2 linked regions of the Vreelandella piezotolerans genome follow. The protein of the gene in region 1 interacts with the protein of each later gene in a pairwise test. Links are inferred from orthologs where the notes say so. Each region holds a gene or a part of one and is shown in the gene's direction. Other genes may lie near its edges.

What was found.
Region 2: the proteins of GYM47_RS05145 (region 1) and GYM47_RS17130 interact in binary tests that used the Escherichia coli proteins (3 or more experiments, as listed by UniProt). The link is inferred for Vreelandella piezotolerans from one-to-one orthologs.

What each region holds. Positions count from the first base shown.
Region 1 is NZ_CP048602.1:1,104,379-1,111,981, forward strand. What follows is about bases 2,125-5,521. They hold GYM47_RS05145 (2-oxoglutarate dehydrogenase E1 component), read left to right. Parts: upstream 2,125-2,486; coding sequence 2,487-5,321; downstream 5,322-5,521. Other genes in these bases: GYM47_RS05140 (succinate dehydrogenase iron-sulfur subunit), read left to right, coding at 2,125-2,139; odhB (2-oxoglutarate dehydrogenase complex dihydrolipoyllysine-residue succinyltransferase), read left to right, coding at 5,360-5,521. In the rest of the region: sdhA (succinate dehydrogenase flavoprotein subunit), read left to right, coding at 1-1,401; more of GYM47_RS05140, read left to right, coding at 1,429-2,124; more of odhB, read left to right, coding at 5,522-6,919; lpdA (dihydrolipoyl dehydrogenase), read left to right, coding at 7,032-7,603. UniProt on the Escherichia coli protein: E1 component of the 2-oxoglutarate dehydrogenase (OGDH) complex which catalyzes the decarboxylation of 2-oxoglutarate, the first step in the conversion of 2-oxoglutarate to succinyl-CoA and CO(2).
Region 2 is NZ_CP048602.1:3,722,912-3,730,009, forward strand. Bases 3,149-6,040 are described here. They hold GYM47_RS17130 (ABC-F family ATP-binding cassette domain-containing protein), read left to right. Parts: upstream 3,149-3,567; coding sequence 3,568-5,514; downstream 5,515-6,040. Other genes in these bases: GYM47_RS17125 (TIGR02444 family protein), read right to left, coding at 3,149-3,538; dtd (D-aminoacyl-tRNA deacylase), read right to left, coding at 5,519-5,956. Outside these bases: GYM47_RS17110 (TRAP transporter large permease), read right to left, coding at 1-842; GYM47_RS17115 (TRAP transporter small permease), read right to left, coding at 871-1,449; GYM47_RS17120 (TRAP transporter substrate-binding protein), read right to left, coding at 1,720-2,769; more of GYM47_RS17125, read right to left, coding at 2,966-3,148; GYM47_RS17140 (chalcone isomerase family protein), read right to left, coding at 6,051-6,632; GYM47_RS17145 (universal stress protein), read right to left, coding at 6,737-7,098. UniProt on the Escherichia coli protein: Genetic data indicate it may be involved in ribosome assembly or function.

The sequences.
Region 1 (7,603 bases):
AAGAACTTCGGTGAAGGCGGTCAGGCAGCGCGCACCTGTGCAGCCGCCGACCGTACCGGCCACGCACTGCTGCACACCCTGTACCAAAACAACCTCAAGAACAACACCACGTTCTTGAACGAGTGGTATGCAGTCGACCTGGTCAAGAACGCCAGCGGTGACGTAGTGGGCTGTATCGCCATGTGCATCGAAACTGGTGAAGTGGTGCACGTCAAATCGAAAGCCACGGTTCTGGCGACGGGCGGTGCGGGTCGTATCTACGCCTCTACCACCAACGCTCTGATCAATACCGGTGACGGCATCGGCATGGCGCTGCGCGCGGGCTTCCCGATGCAGGATATGGAAATGTGGCAGTTCCACCCGACCGGTATCTACGGTGCGGGCACCTTGGTGACCGAAGGATGCCGTGGTGAGGGTGGCTACCTGATCAACAAAGACGGCGAGCGTTTCATGGAGCGTTATGCACCGAACGCCAAAGACTTAGCGGGTCGAGACGTGGTGGCACGCTCCATGGTCATGGAGATTCTCGAAGGCCGCGGCTGTGGCGAGAAGGGTGATCACGTCTTCCTGAAACTCGATCACCTTGGCGAAGAAGTCCTTGGCAAGCGTCTGCCGGGGATCGTCGAGCTCTCCAAGACCTTCGCCCATGTCGATCCGGCGAAAGACCCGATTCCTGTCGTCCCGACCTGCCACTATATGATGGGCGGTATTCCGACCAACATCCATGGCCAAGCGATCACTCAAGACGAAAATGGTAACGACCAGATCGTCAACGGCCTGTTCGCCTGTGGCGAAGCGGCGTGTGTATCGGTCCACGGTGCCAACCGCCTGGGCGGTAACTCACTGCTCGACTTGGTGGTCTTCGGCCGTGCTGCGGGTATGTTCATCGAAGGCGCGCTGAACGAAGGTATCGAATACCTCGACGCTTCCGAGTCGGACATCGAGTTCGCCATGAAGCGCATCACGCGCTGGAACGAATCCGAAGAGGGTGGCGAAAGCATTCCGGCACTGAAAGCCGAGCTGCAAGACATCATGCAGAACTCTTTCGGTGTATTCCGTGAAGAGAAAAACATGCAAGAAGGTGTCAAAAAGCTGGCGGACCTGCGTGGCCGCATTGCCAATGCGCACCTGCCGGACAAATCCAACGCGTTCAACACGGCTCGTGTCGAAGCGCTGGAGCTGGACAACCTGATGGAAGTGGCAGAAGCAACGGCGATTGCTGCCCTCGAGCGTAAAGAGAGCCGTGGTGCCCACTCGCGCTACGACTACCCTGACCGTGATGATGTCAACTGGCTGAAACACTCGCTCTACTTCCCGGCCAGCAAAGAGCTGAAGAAGCGCGACGTCAACTTCAAGCCGAAAACCGTCGATACGTTCGAGCCCAAGGTTCGTACCTACTAATCTTCGCACCGACGAGAGGGAGTCACCATGTCCAATCTTCAGGTATCCGTATACCGCTACAATCCGGAAACCGACTCCGCACCTTATATGCAGGAGTTTCAGGTCGATACCAAAGGCCGCGATCTGATGGTGCTGGATGTTCTGCATCTGATGAAAGAGCAAGACAGCGGTTTGGCCTATCGCCGCAGCTGCCGTGAGGGTGTTTGCGGTTCCGACGGCATGAACATGAATGGCAAAAACGGCCTGGCGTGCATCACGCCGCTGTCAGACGTCGTGAAAAACAACAAGCTGACACTTCGCCCGCTGCCTGGTCTTCCGGTCATCCGCGATATGGTGGTCGACATGGGGCTGTTCTATAAACAGTACGAGCGTATCCAGCCGTATCTGCAGAACGACACCCCGGCACCGGCCATTGAGCGCCTGCAGTCGCCGGAAGAGCGCGACAAACTGGACGGCCTATACGAATGTATTCTGTGCGCGTGTTGCTCCACATCGTGCCCGTCGTTCTGGTGGAATCCGGACAAATTCGTGGGTCCTGCTGGCCTGCTGCAATCCTACCGCTTCCTGGCCGACAGCCGCGATACCGCAACCCGTGAGCGCCTGACCAGCTTGGAGGATCCGTTCTCGGTTTTCCGCTGCCGTGGCATCATGAACTGTGTTGCCGTGTGCCCGAAAGGTCTTAACCCGACCCGTGCAATTGGTAAAATTCGTGAAATGTTGCTTGCGGACGCTACGTAACTATCTAATCCCATGAAGAAAAAGCGTGTACCACGTAAGTTGCAGCATAAAGCTACTTAAATCGTGGCGCTTCGCTTGTTATCATAGGGGCCGTCACGGTGCGGCGACGCGTCGCACCGTGGTCAGCCAAGTTTAAAAGCCGGTGCTTTAAGTACCGGCTTTTGAGCATGAACTGAATGAGAAACGCGTCGCAACTACGTGGTCTTAACCACGTGTATGAACAAGGGCTTCCGGCCTCCGGTCGGCGCCGCCGGCAAACGTCCCGCCCCGCCGGCAGGGCAATAGCGATGTCGTTGCATGCATGCAGCGATGCCGATACCACCCCATCAGTGCAGGGTGACCGAGAGATGCAACAAGGCATAATGGAGTTGATGTGGCGTTCCTCTCACGTTAGTGGTGGCAATGTCCACTACGTGGAAGCGCTTTACGAGCAGTACCTCGCCGATCCTGATTCTGTCTCAGACGAGTGGCGCAGCTATTTTGATCAGCTGCCGCGTCCTGAGGGCAGTGCCTCCCACGATGTTCCACTAAGCCCCATTCGTGATCAGTTCTACCAACTGGGCCGTGAAAGCCGCCCGGGCCGGGTAGCTGCCGCCTCCGACAGCGGTGAGAACAAGAAGCAGGTCAAAGTCCTGCAGCTGATCAACGCGTATCGCTTCCGTGGCCATCAGAAGGCCAATATCGACCCGCTTGGGCTGCGTAATCCCACTCCCGTTCCCGACCTCGACCTGTCGTTCCACCAGCTCTCCAAAGCTGATCTCGACACCGAGTTTCAAACCGGCTCGTTTTTCCTGGGTATCGATAAAGCGCCGCTGCGTGACATCGTCGACGCGCTGGAGCAGACCTACTGTCGCTCCATCGGTTGCGAGATCATGCACATCGTCGATACCGAAGAGAAGCGCTGGCTACAGCGTCGGTTCGAATCGGTACGCAGCGCACCCAAGTTCAGCGATGACGTGCGCAAGCACGTGCTGGAGCGGTTGACCGCAGCGGAAGGATTAGAAAACTACCTAGCGTCCAAGTACCCGGGCACCAAACGCTTCGGTCTGGAGGGTGGTGAGTCGTTCGTACCGATGATGGACGAGCTGATTCAGCGCGCCGGTGGTTACGGCACCAAAGAAGTCGTCATCGGCATGGCCCACCGTGGTCGCTTGAACCTGCTGGTCAATATCTTGGGTAAAAACCCAGCGGATTTGATCGACGAGTTCGATGGCAAGAAAGTCATCGAGCGTGGCTCCGGCGACGTCAAATATCATCAGGGCTTTAGCTCGAACGTCATGTCACCGGGTGGGGAAGTCCACCTCGCCATGTCGTTCAACCCGTCGCACCTGGAGATCGTTGCGCCGGTCGTCGAAGGGTCTGTACGCGCTCGCCAGGATCGTCGTAACGATGACGAAGGCAGCAAAGTACTGCCCATCAACGTCCATGGTGATGCTGCATTCGCCGGTCAGGGCGTGGTGATGGAGACATTCCAGATGTCTCAGACCCGTGCTTACAAGACGGGCGGCACGGTGCACATCGTCATCAATAACCAAGTGGGCTTCACCACCTCGAACCCCTTGGACGCGCGCTCTACGGAATACTGTACTGACATTGCCAAAATGGTTCAGGCGCCGATCTTCCATGTCAACGGCGACGACCCTGATGCCGTGATTCACGCGACACAAGTAGCGCTGGATTATCGTCAACAGTTCAAGAAAGACGTCGTGATCGATCTGGTGTGCTACCGTCGCCGTGGTCACAACGAGGCAGACGAGCCGTCAGGCACGCAGCCAATGATGTACGCCAAGATTAAAGACCACGCTTCCTCACGTACGCTTTACGCGCAGCGTTTGGTCGAGCAGGGCGTCATCACTGAAGACGATGCCAAGGCCATGGTAGAAACCTACCGTGATGACCTTGTTGCAGGTAATCATGTTGCCAATGCGCTGGTCCAAGAGCCCAACACCTCACTATTCGTGGATTGGGCGCCTTACCTTGGCCACGAGTGGACCGGTGACGCCGACACCACCTTCGATATGAAGCGTCTTCAGCAGCTAGCGGCGAAGATGTGTGAAATACCGGACGGTGTCGACGTTCAGCGCCAGGTCGCCAAAATCTACGAAGACCGCCGTAAAATGCAGGCGGGCGGCATGGGGCTCAACTGGGGCTTTGCAGAAACCCTGGCGTACGCCACGTTGCTCGACCAAGGTCATCCTATCCGCATCACCGGGCAGGATGTGGGGCGTGGGACGTTCTCCCACCGTCACGCGGTCGTGCACAACCAGAAAGACGGGTCGACCTATGTACCGCTGCAGAATATGGCCGACGGTCAGCCGCGCTTTACCATCCACGACTCCTTCCTGTCGGAAGAAGCCGTGCTGGCATTCGAATACGGTTACTCGACCACCGCCCCGAATGACTTGGTCATTTGGGAAGCGCAGTTCGGTGACTTCTTCAACGGCGCTCAAGTGGTGGTCGACCAGTTCATCTCTTCCGGTGAGACCAAGTGGGGTCGCCTGTGCGGCTTGACCATGCTGCTGCCTCATGGCTATGAAGGCCAAGGGCCCGAGCACTCTTCTGCCCGTCTAGAGCGCTTCTTGCAGCTGTGCGCCGAGCACAACATGCAGGTGTGCGTACCGACGACGCCAGCGCAGATTTTCCACCTGCTGCGCCGCCAAGTGATTCGTCCGCTGCGTAAACCGCTAGTGGTCATGTCGCCTAAGTCGCTGCTGCGCCACAAAGAAGCAGTGTCGAGCTTGGAAGATCTCGCCCACGGCAAGTTCCACATGGTACTGCCGGATCAAGCGAATCTCGACGCCGACAACGTCACCCGCGTCATTATGTGCGCAGGCAAGGTCTACTACGATCTGGCCAACTGGCGCGCTGAAAACGAGCGTGACGACACGGCGATCATTCGTCTAGAGCAGCTCTATCCCTTCCCGAAAGAAGAGCTTCTGGAAGTGCTCCAGGCGTATGCCAATGTGGAAGACATCGTATGGTGTCAGGAAGAGCCGCTGAACCAAGGCGCCTGGTACTCCAGTCAGCACCACATGCGTACCGTGGCCGATATGTTGAAAGATGGCCTTGGACGTGAGTTGAAATTCGCAGGGCGTCCTGCCTCGGCTGCTCCGGCAGCGGGCTACATGTCCGTCCACACTGAACAGCAGCGCCAGCTGGTGGAAGACGCTTTTAACCTATAAGCGCCCACCGGGTTTAGAGAACACATAAGGGAAACGACATGGCTACTGAGATCAAAGCGCCAACCTTTCCGGAATCCGTTGCCGAGGGCACTGTGGCCGCGTGGCATAAAAAGCCGGGTGACAGCGTCGAACGCGACGAGCTGATTGTTGAAATCGAAACCGACAAAGTGGTGCTCGAAGTCGTCGCACCGGAAGCGGGTACCCTGACCGACGTCATGGCCGAAGAGGGCGATACCGTCGAGTCTGAGCAAGTATTGGGCAAAATTGGCGAAGGCAACGCGTCTGCCAGCAAAGAAGATAGCTCTTCTAAAGAGAGCGCTTCAAGCGATAGCAGTACTGAAAAAACCGAACCAAAAGCAGAGTCTAAGCCTGCTGGCGGCGGTAAAAAGCACGATGTAAAAGCCCCCAGCTTCCCTGAATCGATCCAGGAAGGCACCGTTGCCACGTGGCACAAAAAAGTTGGCGAAGCGGTCAAGCGTGACGAAGTACTCGCCGACATCGAAACCGACAAGGTCGTACTCGAAGTCGTGGCACCGGCCGACGGTGCGCTGCAAGAGATCAAGGCCGAAGAGGGCAGTCAGGTAGAGTCGGAAGCGATTCTGGCGACCTTCGTCGAAGGCGGTGGCAGCGACGAAGCCAGCGCACCGAGCACCGAAGACAAGTCCGGCAGCGACGACGACGGCGCTGACGAGAAAGTCGGCGACAAGATCCTGGCACCGGCGGCACGTAAAATGGTGGCTGAGCACGATCTGGACGTGTCCAAGATCGAAGGTACCGGCAAAGGCGGCCGTATTCTGAAAGAAGACGTTCAGAAAGCCGTCAAAGAGGGCTCGGCAAAGAAAGCGGCTAAGTCCTCTGCACCCGCTAAAGCCGCTGCTGCGCCAGCGGTCGAGGGTGAGCGTGCCGAGAAGCGCGTGCCGATGAGCCGTCTGCGTCAAACCATCGCCAAGCGTTTGGTTCAAGCACAGCAGACCGCTGCCATGCTGACCACGTACAACGAAGTGGACATGGGTGCGGTGATGTCGCTGCGTGCCCAGTACAAAGATACCTTCCTGAAGGCCCACGACACCAAGCTTGGCTTCATGGGCTTCTTCGTAAAAGCCGCCTCCGAAGCTCTCAAGCGCTTCCCGGATGTCAACGCCTCTATCGATGGCACCGATATCGTTTACCATGGTTACCAAGACATCGGTGTTGCCGTATCGACGGATCGTGGTCTCGTGGTGCCAATTCTGCGTGACACTGACAGCATGAAAATTGCCGACGTCGAGAAGACGATCGTCGACTTTGGCAAGCGTGCGCGTGACGGTAAGCTCGGCATCGACGAAATGCAGGGCGGCACCTTCACCATCACTAATGGTGGTATCTTTGGCTCGCTGATGTCGACCCCGATCATCAACCCGCCGCAAACCGCTATCCTGGGGATGCACAAGATCCAGGAACGTCCGATGGCGGTGAACGGTAAGGTCGAAATTCGCCCGATGATGTATCTGGCACTGTCTTACGACCACCGCATGATCGACGGCAAAGACGCGGTACAATTCCTGGTTACGATTAAAGAGCTGCTGGAAGACCCGGCTCGTCTGCTGCTGGACGTATAACGAAGCGCGCTGATCCGCCTTCGCTAGTGTTGAGCACGCTGAGTTAATCGCACACAGCCTCCTACCCGCTGTCATCCACCCGGGAGGAGGCCACCAAGCTAAAGGAGCCAACATGGCTGACAAGTTTGACGTGATCGTTATTGGTGCAGGCCCTGGTGGCTACGTAGCGGCTATCCGCGCTGCGCAGCTGGGTCTGAAAGCCGCCTGTGTTGAAAAATGGATCGGTAAAGAAGGTAACGTCGTTCACGGCGGTACCTGCTTGAATGTCGGTTGTATCCCGTCCAAAGCGCTGCTTGAAGCCTCGCACAAGTTCGTCGAAGCCAAGCACGATTTCGACGACATGGGTATCGAAGCCGGCGACGTGACCATGGACGTCAAGAAGATGATGGCGCGCAAAGACAAGATCGTTAAGAACTTGACCGGCGGCATCTCTGGCCTGTTCAAAGCCAATGGTGTTACGGCCATCGAAGGTACCGGTAAAGTCATCTCTGGCAAGCAAGTCGAAGTCACCGACCTCGACGGCAATACCACGACTTATGACGCCGATAACATCGTCATCGCGGCAGGCTCCGTGCCAGTGGAAATTCCGCCGACCCCGCTGACCGAAGGCCTAATCGTCGATTCCACCGGCGCCCTGGAATTTCAGGAAACGCCGAAGCGTCTTGGCGTCATTGGCGCGGGCGT
Region 2 (7,098 bases), 2.6 Mb from region 1 along the record:
ATGAACACCACGGCGGTGATCAGGCCAGTAGACTTGGCGATGGTGTAGATATCGCGCATTTTCAGCGAGCGAAAGACGACGAACTCTAACAGCACCGCATACAGGACACAGGCGGCCGCCGCTTCGGTAGGACTGAAGATCCCGCCGTAAATGCCGCCCACGATGATCACTGGGAAGCCGAGCGGCCAGAGCGCTTTCTGAACGGCCGTGGCCCGCTCTTTCCAGCTTGAGCGCTCTTCGGTAGGCACGTCTTTTACGATGGCGTAAATGATGCAGTACGTGGAGAACATGAACAGGATAAGCAGGCCGGGACCAATACCGGCGATGAACAGCTCGCCAATCGAGGTGCCGGAAATGACCCCGTAAATGATCATGCCAATGCTAGGGGGAATCAAAAAAGCAATATCACTGGCATTGATGATCAGCGCCAGCGTAAAGGGATCGGAGTAGCCCGCTTTGAGCATCTTCGGACGCAGCGGCGAGCCTACCGCCACTACAGTGGCCTGGGTCGACCCCGACACGGCGCCGAACAGCGTACAAGAAGCCGCCGTGCTGACCGCCAACCCCCCTTTGATATGGCCAATGAAGGACATCACCATATCGATGAGGCGATTCGCAGACTGCCCTCGGGTCATGATGTCGGCAGCCAGAATGAACATCGGCACGGCGATTAGCGACGCCGGGCGTATGCCCGCCATCATCTGCTGAATCAGCGTATCCATTTGGCCGAAGCCGTTGAACATCATATAGAAGCCGATCACTGCCGCAGTGATCAGCGGGATCATCATTGGAAAGCCCAGCAGCAGCAGGGCAATCATGGTGACTACCATTATCGTCGTCATAGCGTTCCCCTAAGGTGCAATCCCTGCTTTACACTTCTGTTTCGGTGTCTTTATAGCCGTCTACCACCCCGGTAGAGAGGTAGACGTCTCGGGTGGTGAGATTCTTGATCGCGGTCAGTAGGTACTGAATCCCGGTGATCAAAAAGCCCATGGGCACCCAGACGTAGATGATCCATACCGGTAAGCCCAGCGACGGCAGTACGCGCCCTTTGCTATACAGGTCGAGGATGTACACTACGGAGTAGTAAAGCAGGAAGAACATCACCAGCGAGGTGAAAAACGCGATGCCGATCATTAGCACTTTGCGACCGCCCACCGGCAGCGCATCGTAAATCGCCGACATGCGAATATGGCGACCGTGGCGGGCAGCGTAGCCAATACCCGCAAAGGTGATCATGATGATCAGGATACGGTTCAGCTCGCCTGAGAACATGATGCTATTGCCGAACACGAAGCGGGCAACGACGTTGGTGACCGTATTCAGCGCCATTAGCAAAACCCCCATCGCCAGTATGACTGACTCGATTTTGCTAATTGCAGTGTCGATCACTCCAAGTACGCCGGGCAAACCCGAGCGGTAGTTCTTTTCGGACTCTTCTTCGGACATGGCCGTTCTCCTTTGAACGCAGCGTGGTCGCTTGCTCGATGGCGACGCGACCTTCCCATCACTGACACCGAACGGAGCAGGTTCGGCCTTGCTCATTTTGTAGCGTAATGGGTAATGACTCTTTTCGCTTCAACGCTGGATGGACGTAGATTTTTCTGTGTTCGCCCCCGCGAGCATGTGTTTTTTCGCTAGAGGGGTGGACAACAAAAAAGGGGCAGCGCTGGCTGCCCCTTGGCGACGTCATGTGATTAACGCAAGCGCGCTAACCGATTAGGACTCGCTTTCGACGGCTTCGAGGTCCGCTTTGAACTGCTCCAGCAGCTCGGCACCGCGCTCGCCCGTCATTTCGAGGAAGGCTTCCTCGACCTGCGGTGCGCGCTCGCGGAACGCTTGGATCTGCTCTTCGTTCAAGCGTGTCACGGTGACTTCGTCAGACGCTTCCTGGATTTTGGCCAGCGCTTCATCGGCTAGCCCTTTGATGTGCTCGATAGTGTGGTCGTAGGCCGCGTCCGAGGCGTTCTGGACCAGCTCTTTGTCTTCATCGGACAGGCCTTCGTAGAAGTCCTGGTTGGCCATCATCGCGGTGGTGAACCAACCGTGGCCAGTGAAAGTCAGGTGCGGAGACACTTCGTACAGACCGCCAGATTCGATCCAGAAGATCGGGTTTTCCTGACCATCGATGATGCCGGTCTGCAGGCCACCGTAGACTTCGCCCCACGGCAGCGGTGTCGGCGTCGCGCCAAAGGCGTCGTAGGTTTCCGACAGCAGCGGGTTGGTCATGGTGCGGATTTTCTTGTTATTCATGTCTTCCGGCGAGCTAATCGGCTCGTCGGTGGTGACCACCATTTCACCCTCGGGGTACATTTTTAGAAGCTCGAGACCCTGCTCGGCGTAAAGCTCCGGGAACATTTCATTGATGGCTTTACTCTCGTCGAAGAACGTTAGAACGGTCTCTTCGTCGGTCGGCAGCAGATACGGAATGAAGAAGATTTGCGCTTCTGGGATCAGCGCACCGGTAAAGCCAGGTGACTGATTGACGAACTGGAGGATGCCGTTTTGCGTCTGCTCCATGATGTCGTCGGACTCGCCCAGTTCACCAAAGCGGTAAACCTGTACGGTATGGTCGGAGTTATCTTCGATGTACTCCTTGAATGCGTAAGCGAAGACATCCTGCACGTCGCCTTCGTACTCTTCGTGTGCGTAACGCCAGTTATCTGCCTGAGCGGTCGCGCTCAAACCCAGCAGCAGTGCACCCACGCTTGCCGTGGTGAGCAACTTGGTGGTGACGGAACGAGTCGAAACTAATGTGCTTGCCTTCATGCAGAGTTCCCCTAGCAGTGGTAAGCGCGCCGTACGAGAGCGCAAGGATCTTAGTGTTTGTATATCCCGAGTCGCTCCACTTTTATTCAGCGTTTGTTCAGCCGCTAACACGCAGTAACGTCGTTCATTGCTGTGGGTTAGCGGACGATCGCCAGCGAAGCTAACACGGGTTATTCAAAAACAGCTTAATTTCAGGCTAGCGTGGTGATTCACAGCGGTCAAGCTGGCTTGCCAAGGCAAAAAGGGCCGCTCTCGTCCTCTCGCGCCCGCGTGGCGCGCGACACAAATCGTTGTCAAGCGGTGTCGAAAACAGCGTATCTTGCAGCCACTGTGCAACATTATGCTGGCTTATGTCGCTTTTTGTTAAGCGCGCGTCCGCGTCTGATGAGCCGAGCGCCCACTGCTGCCAACGTTGAAGGTTTTCACGCTCTGCCTGCAGCTCGGCACTCTGCAGCGTGGCACGCAACGCTTTGACGGCCTCGTTGTGGGCGGCTTCGGGTTTCAATCGGCGGCGAAGCGTTCGTAGCGTCGCCGTCACCTGCTGCTGCCAAGCCATGCGCTCGGCGCGTATGGTAGCGAGCGGGCCTGGCGAGGCCGCCAGACCCTGCTGATAGAGCCAGCAATGGAACAGCAGCTCACACACATCCACACCAGCCTCATCCTGCAACGTGAGGCAGGCCTGCTCGACGCCGGGCCTGGCATAGAGCGCCAAAGCAAAATCCCACAGCGGCCTCTGCTGCAAGCGCTGCAATCGGTTAGAATCGCGCATTGATTTACCCACTTTTTTCGGGAGAAAACATGATCGCACTGCGCCAAGTCGCCCTGCAACGGGGCACGCAAACGCTCCTAGAAAACGCCGATCTGACGCTCCATAACGGCGTCAAGGCCGGTATCATTGGGGCGAACGGTGCCGGTAAGTCGAGTCTATTCAAACTCCTGCTGGGCGAGCTGGGCCCGGATCAAGGCGACGTCGAGATGAGCGGTGGCCAGCGGATCGCCCACATGGCCCAGGAAGTGGAGGCGCTGGATCGCCCCATCGTGGAATACGTGCTGGATGGCGATCACGCATTGCGCAAGGCGCAAGCCGATTTGCTCGCCGCTCGGGAAGCGGGCGACGCCCATCGCGAAGCGGAGCTACACGGGTTGATCGAAACGCTGGATGGCTACACCGCCGAATCCCGCGCGGCCCAGCTACTGGTGGGGCTGGGCTTCGTCCAGTCGGACCTGATGCGCCCGCTTTCAGATTTTTCCGGCGGCTGGCGAATGCGGGTCAATCTTGCCCGTACGCTGTTCATGCCTTCCGACTTGCTGCTGCTCGATGAGCCGACCAATCACCTGGATCTGGATGCGCTGCTGTGGCTAGAGCAGTGGCTCACCCGCTACCCCGGCACGCTGCTGCTGATCTCTCACGACCGGGACTTTCTGGATGCCGTGTGCGACCACATCGTCCACATGCATCATCAAACGCTGGAACTCTATCGGGGCAACTACTCTCGATTCGAGCGCACACGGGCGGAGAAGCTCGCCCTGCAGCAGGCCGAAGCAGCCAAACAGCAGGCGCGCCGCGAAGAGATCGAGCGTTTTATCGCTCGCTTCAAGGCCAAGGCCACTAAGGCGCGTCAGGCGCAGAGCCGCGTCAAGATGCTGGAGCGCATGGAAGATATCGCCATGGCCCACGTGGACTCTCCCTTTCACTTCACCCTGCCCGCGGCAGATAAGACCTCTCACCCGCTGCTGGTGCTGGATCAAGCCACGCTAGGCTACCGCAGCCAGGCGGGCGACGTCGCACAACTCGACAAGGTGAACATTACGCTGCTTCCCGGCAGCCGGATCGGCCTGCTGGGACCCAACGGCGCGGGTAAATCCACACTGATCAAGTCGCTCACCGGCGAGCTGGCGCTGCTCGACGGCAAGCGCGTGCCCGGCGAGCACCTAGCGATTGGCTACTTTGCTCAGCATCAGCTGGAGGGGCTGGACGTGACCACGACGCCGTTCGTCCACGTGCAGCGGCTCTCGCCCACCGCCAGCGATCAAGAGATTCGCAATTTTCTAGGCGGTTTTGGTTTCAAGGGCGACGACGCCTTCGGGGAAGTCGCCACCTTCTCGGGCGGTGAGAAAGCGCGGCTGGCACTGGCGCTGGTCGCTTGGCAAAAACCCAATCTGCTGCTGCTGGACGAGCCGACCAACCACCTGGATTTGGAAATGCGCGAGGCGCTCACGGAAGCGCTGGCAGGCTTCGAGGGCACGGTCATTTTGGTCTCCCACGACCGTCACCTACTGCGCGCCACGGTCGATGAGTTTTGGCGGGTCGCCGACCACCGGGTCGAGCCCTTCGACGGTGACTTGGAGGATTACCGGGCTTGGCTCAAGGCGCGGTTGGAAGAGAACCGCCGCGACGCCCGTAGTGAAAAGAGCGAACGCCAGAGCCAACAGCCCAGCGGCGACCGTAAAGCCGCCCGCAAAGCAGCGGCCGAGCTGCGCGAAAAGCTGCGCCCTTTGAAAAAAGAGCGCGACAAGGCGGAAAAGGCCATGGAAAGAGCGCAGCACTCGCTAGAGGAGGTCGAGGCCATACTCGCCGACCCTGAGCTCTACACTGACGGCGCCCGCAAAGCGGAGCTGACCGATGCGCTGGCCAAGCAGGCAACGATCAAAGCGCAGCTAGACGACGCCGAGCAGGCGTGGCTCGCCGCCGAAGAGGCACTGGAAGCCATGGAAGCCGAATTGCTCGCCAGTGAGAGTGCCTAGAGCGCTAGCTCTCCAGCAGAAACGTGACCGGGCCATCGTTCGTCAGCGCAACCTGCATGTCCGCGCCAAACTGGCCAGTCGCCACCTGGGGCCAAGCAGCGCGCGCTCGATCGACGAGGTAATGAAACAGCCGCTGCCCCTCCTCGGGCGGCGCGGCGCTGGAAAAACTGGGGCGCAGCCCCTTGTGCGTGTCGGCCGCAAGCGTGAACTGCGACACCAGCAGCAAGCCTCCTTCGGCCTGCTGCAAGTTGTGATTCATCTTGCCCGCGTCGTCGCTGAACACGCGGTAATGCAGCAGCTTGTGCAGCAGTTTATCGGCCTCCGCCTCGCTGTCGCCTGTCTCGACACCTATCAGTGCCAGCAACCCGTGGTCGATCGCACCGATGGTGCTGCCATCCACCGTGACGCTGGCGTGTTTGACCCGCTGAATCAGTGCTTTCACGCTTACCCCTTTGTCCGTTCATTGGCGCTGTCGAAGAGGGCGAGTGTAAACTGAGGCGAGGGCTGGCCCAAGCGAGATGGTGCGTGGTCAGCCGCTATCCGTCCACGCCCAGTAGCGCGTCGCGAAACTCTTCACCCAGCGGGCGCTCGCCCAGCCAAATGCCGAACATCGCGCTGGCAAACTCGGCGCTGCTATCCTCGTAGAGCGTCTCACCGTTGAGGGCAAGGCGTAACTGCTCACCGTCCCAGCTCAACAGGTACCGATCGCCGGGAACCACATCCCGGTACCGTTGATTCAACTGCGCCATGTTCTCTTTCACCTGATTGAACTCGTAAAGCGTCAACGAATCGTTGAGCGTTTTCTCTGTCGCCTCGGCAAAGTCGTCGGCAGCAATCTCATGAAAGTAGGCAAGTTCCAAACGGCGGGGTACATCGCTTAACGGCTGAGGCTCGCGCTCCCCTTCCAACTGATAATACGCCCCCGCATAAGCGGTCCATATCATGTAACGAAATACGCCGCTTCCCAGCAGCACATAGCGCTGGCCATTCTCTTCCACCACACGGTCGAAGCGTTCGCCCCGCTCGGTCACGCTTTCGGCTTGGGCGCTACTGACCGCCACGGTGGTTCCTATGAGCAAACAGGTCGATAGCAGGGCTGTCACAAGGCGTGGTTGCACGGTGTCCTCCTCCCGTATTGGCTTGGCTGGCTTCACATATAGCTATACATACTCGCCAAGACAATAAAGGTTCCGTACAGTCATGCTCGAAACGGCACTACCGGCTACCAAGGGCGACACACCATCACGTCGCAGTGGGGTTCGCTCAGCAACATGTCGGTGAGCGGGTTGGGTTGATGCGGTCGGCAGCGGCTACCCAACATGACCAAGTCTGGCGAGTGGCGCTTGATATAGTCGTGCAGCACGTCGCAGGGCTGGCCCGGTTCCAGTACCAGCTCGATATCGGGTATGCCGTCTAGTTCGCGCATGAGGCTTTCGACCTCGTTGTCCAGCGCTTCTCGTAGGCGGGCGACTTCATGATCACGCCACTGGGCATAAAATGCCTGGTTACCCAGCTCTCGCTCACCGGGCAGGTTCCAAGCGTGCAGCAGCGTGAGCTGAGCGTCGGGAAAGCGGATCAGTGCCT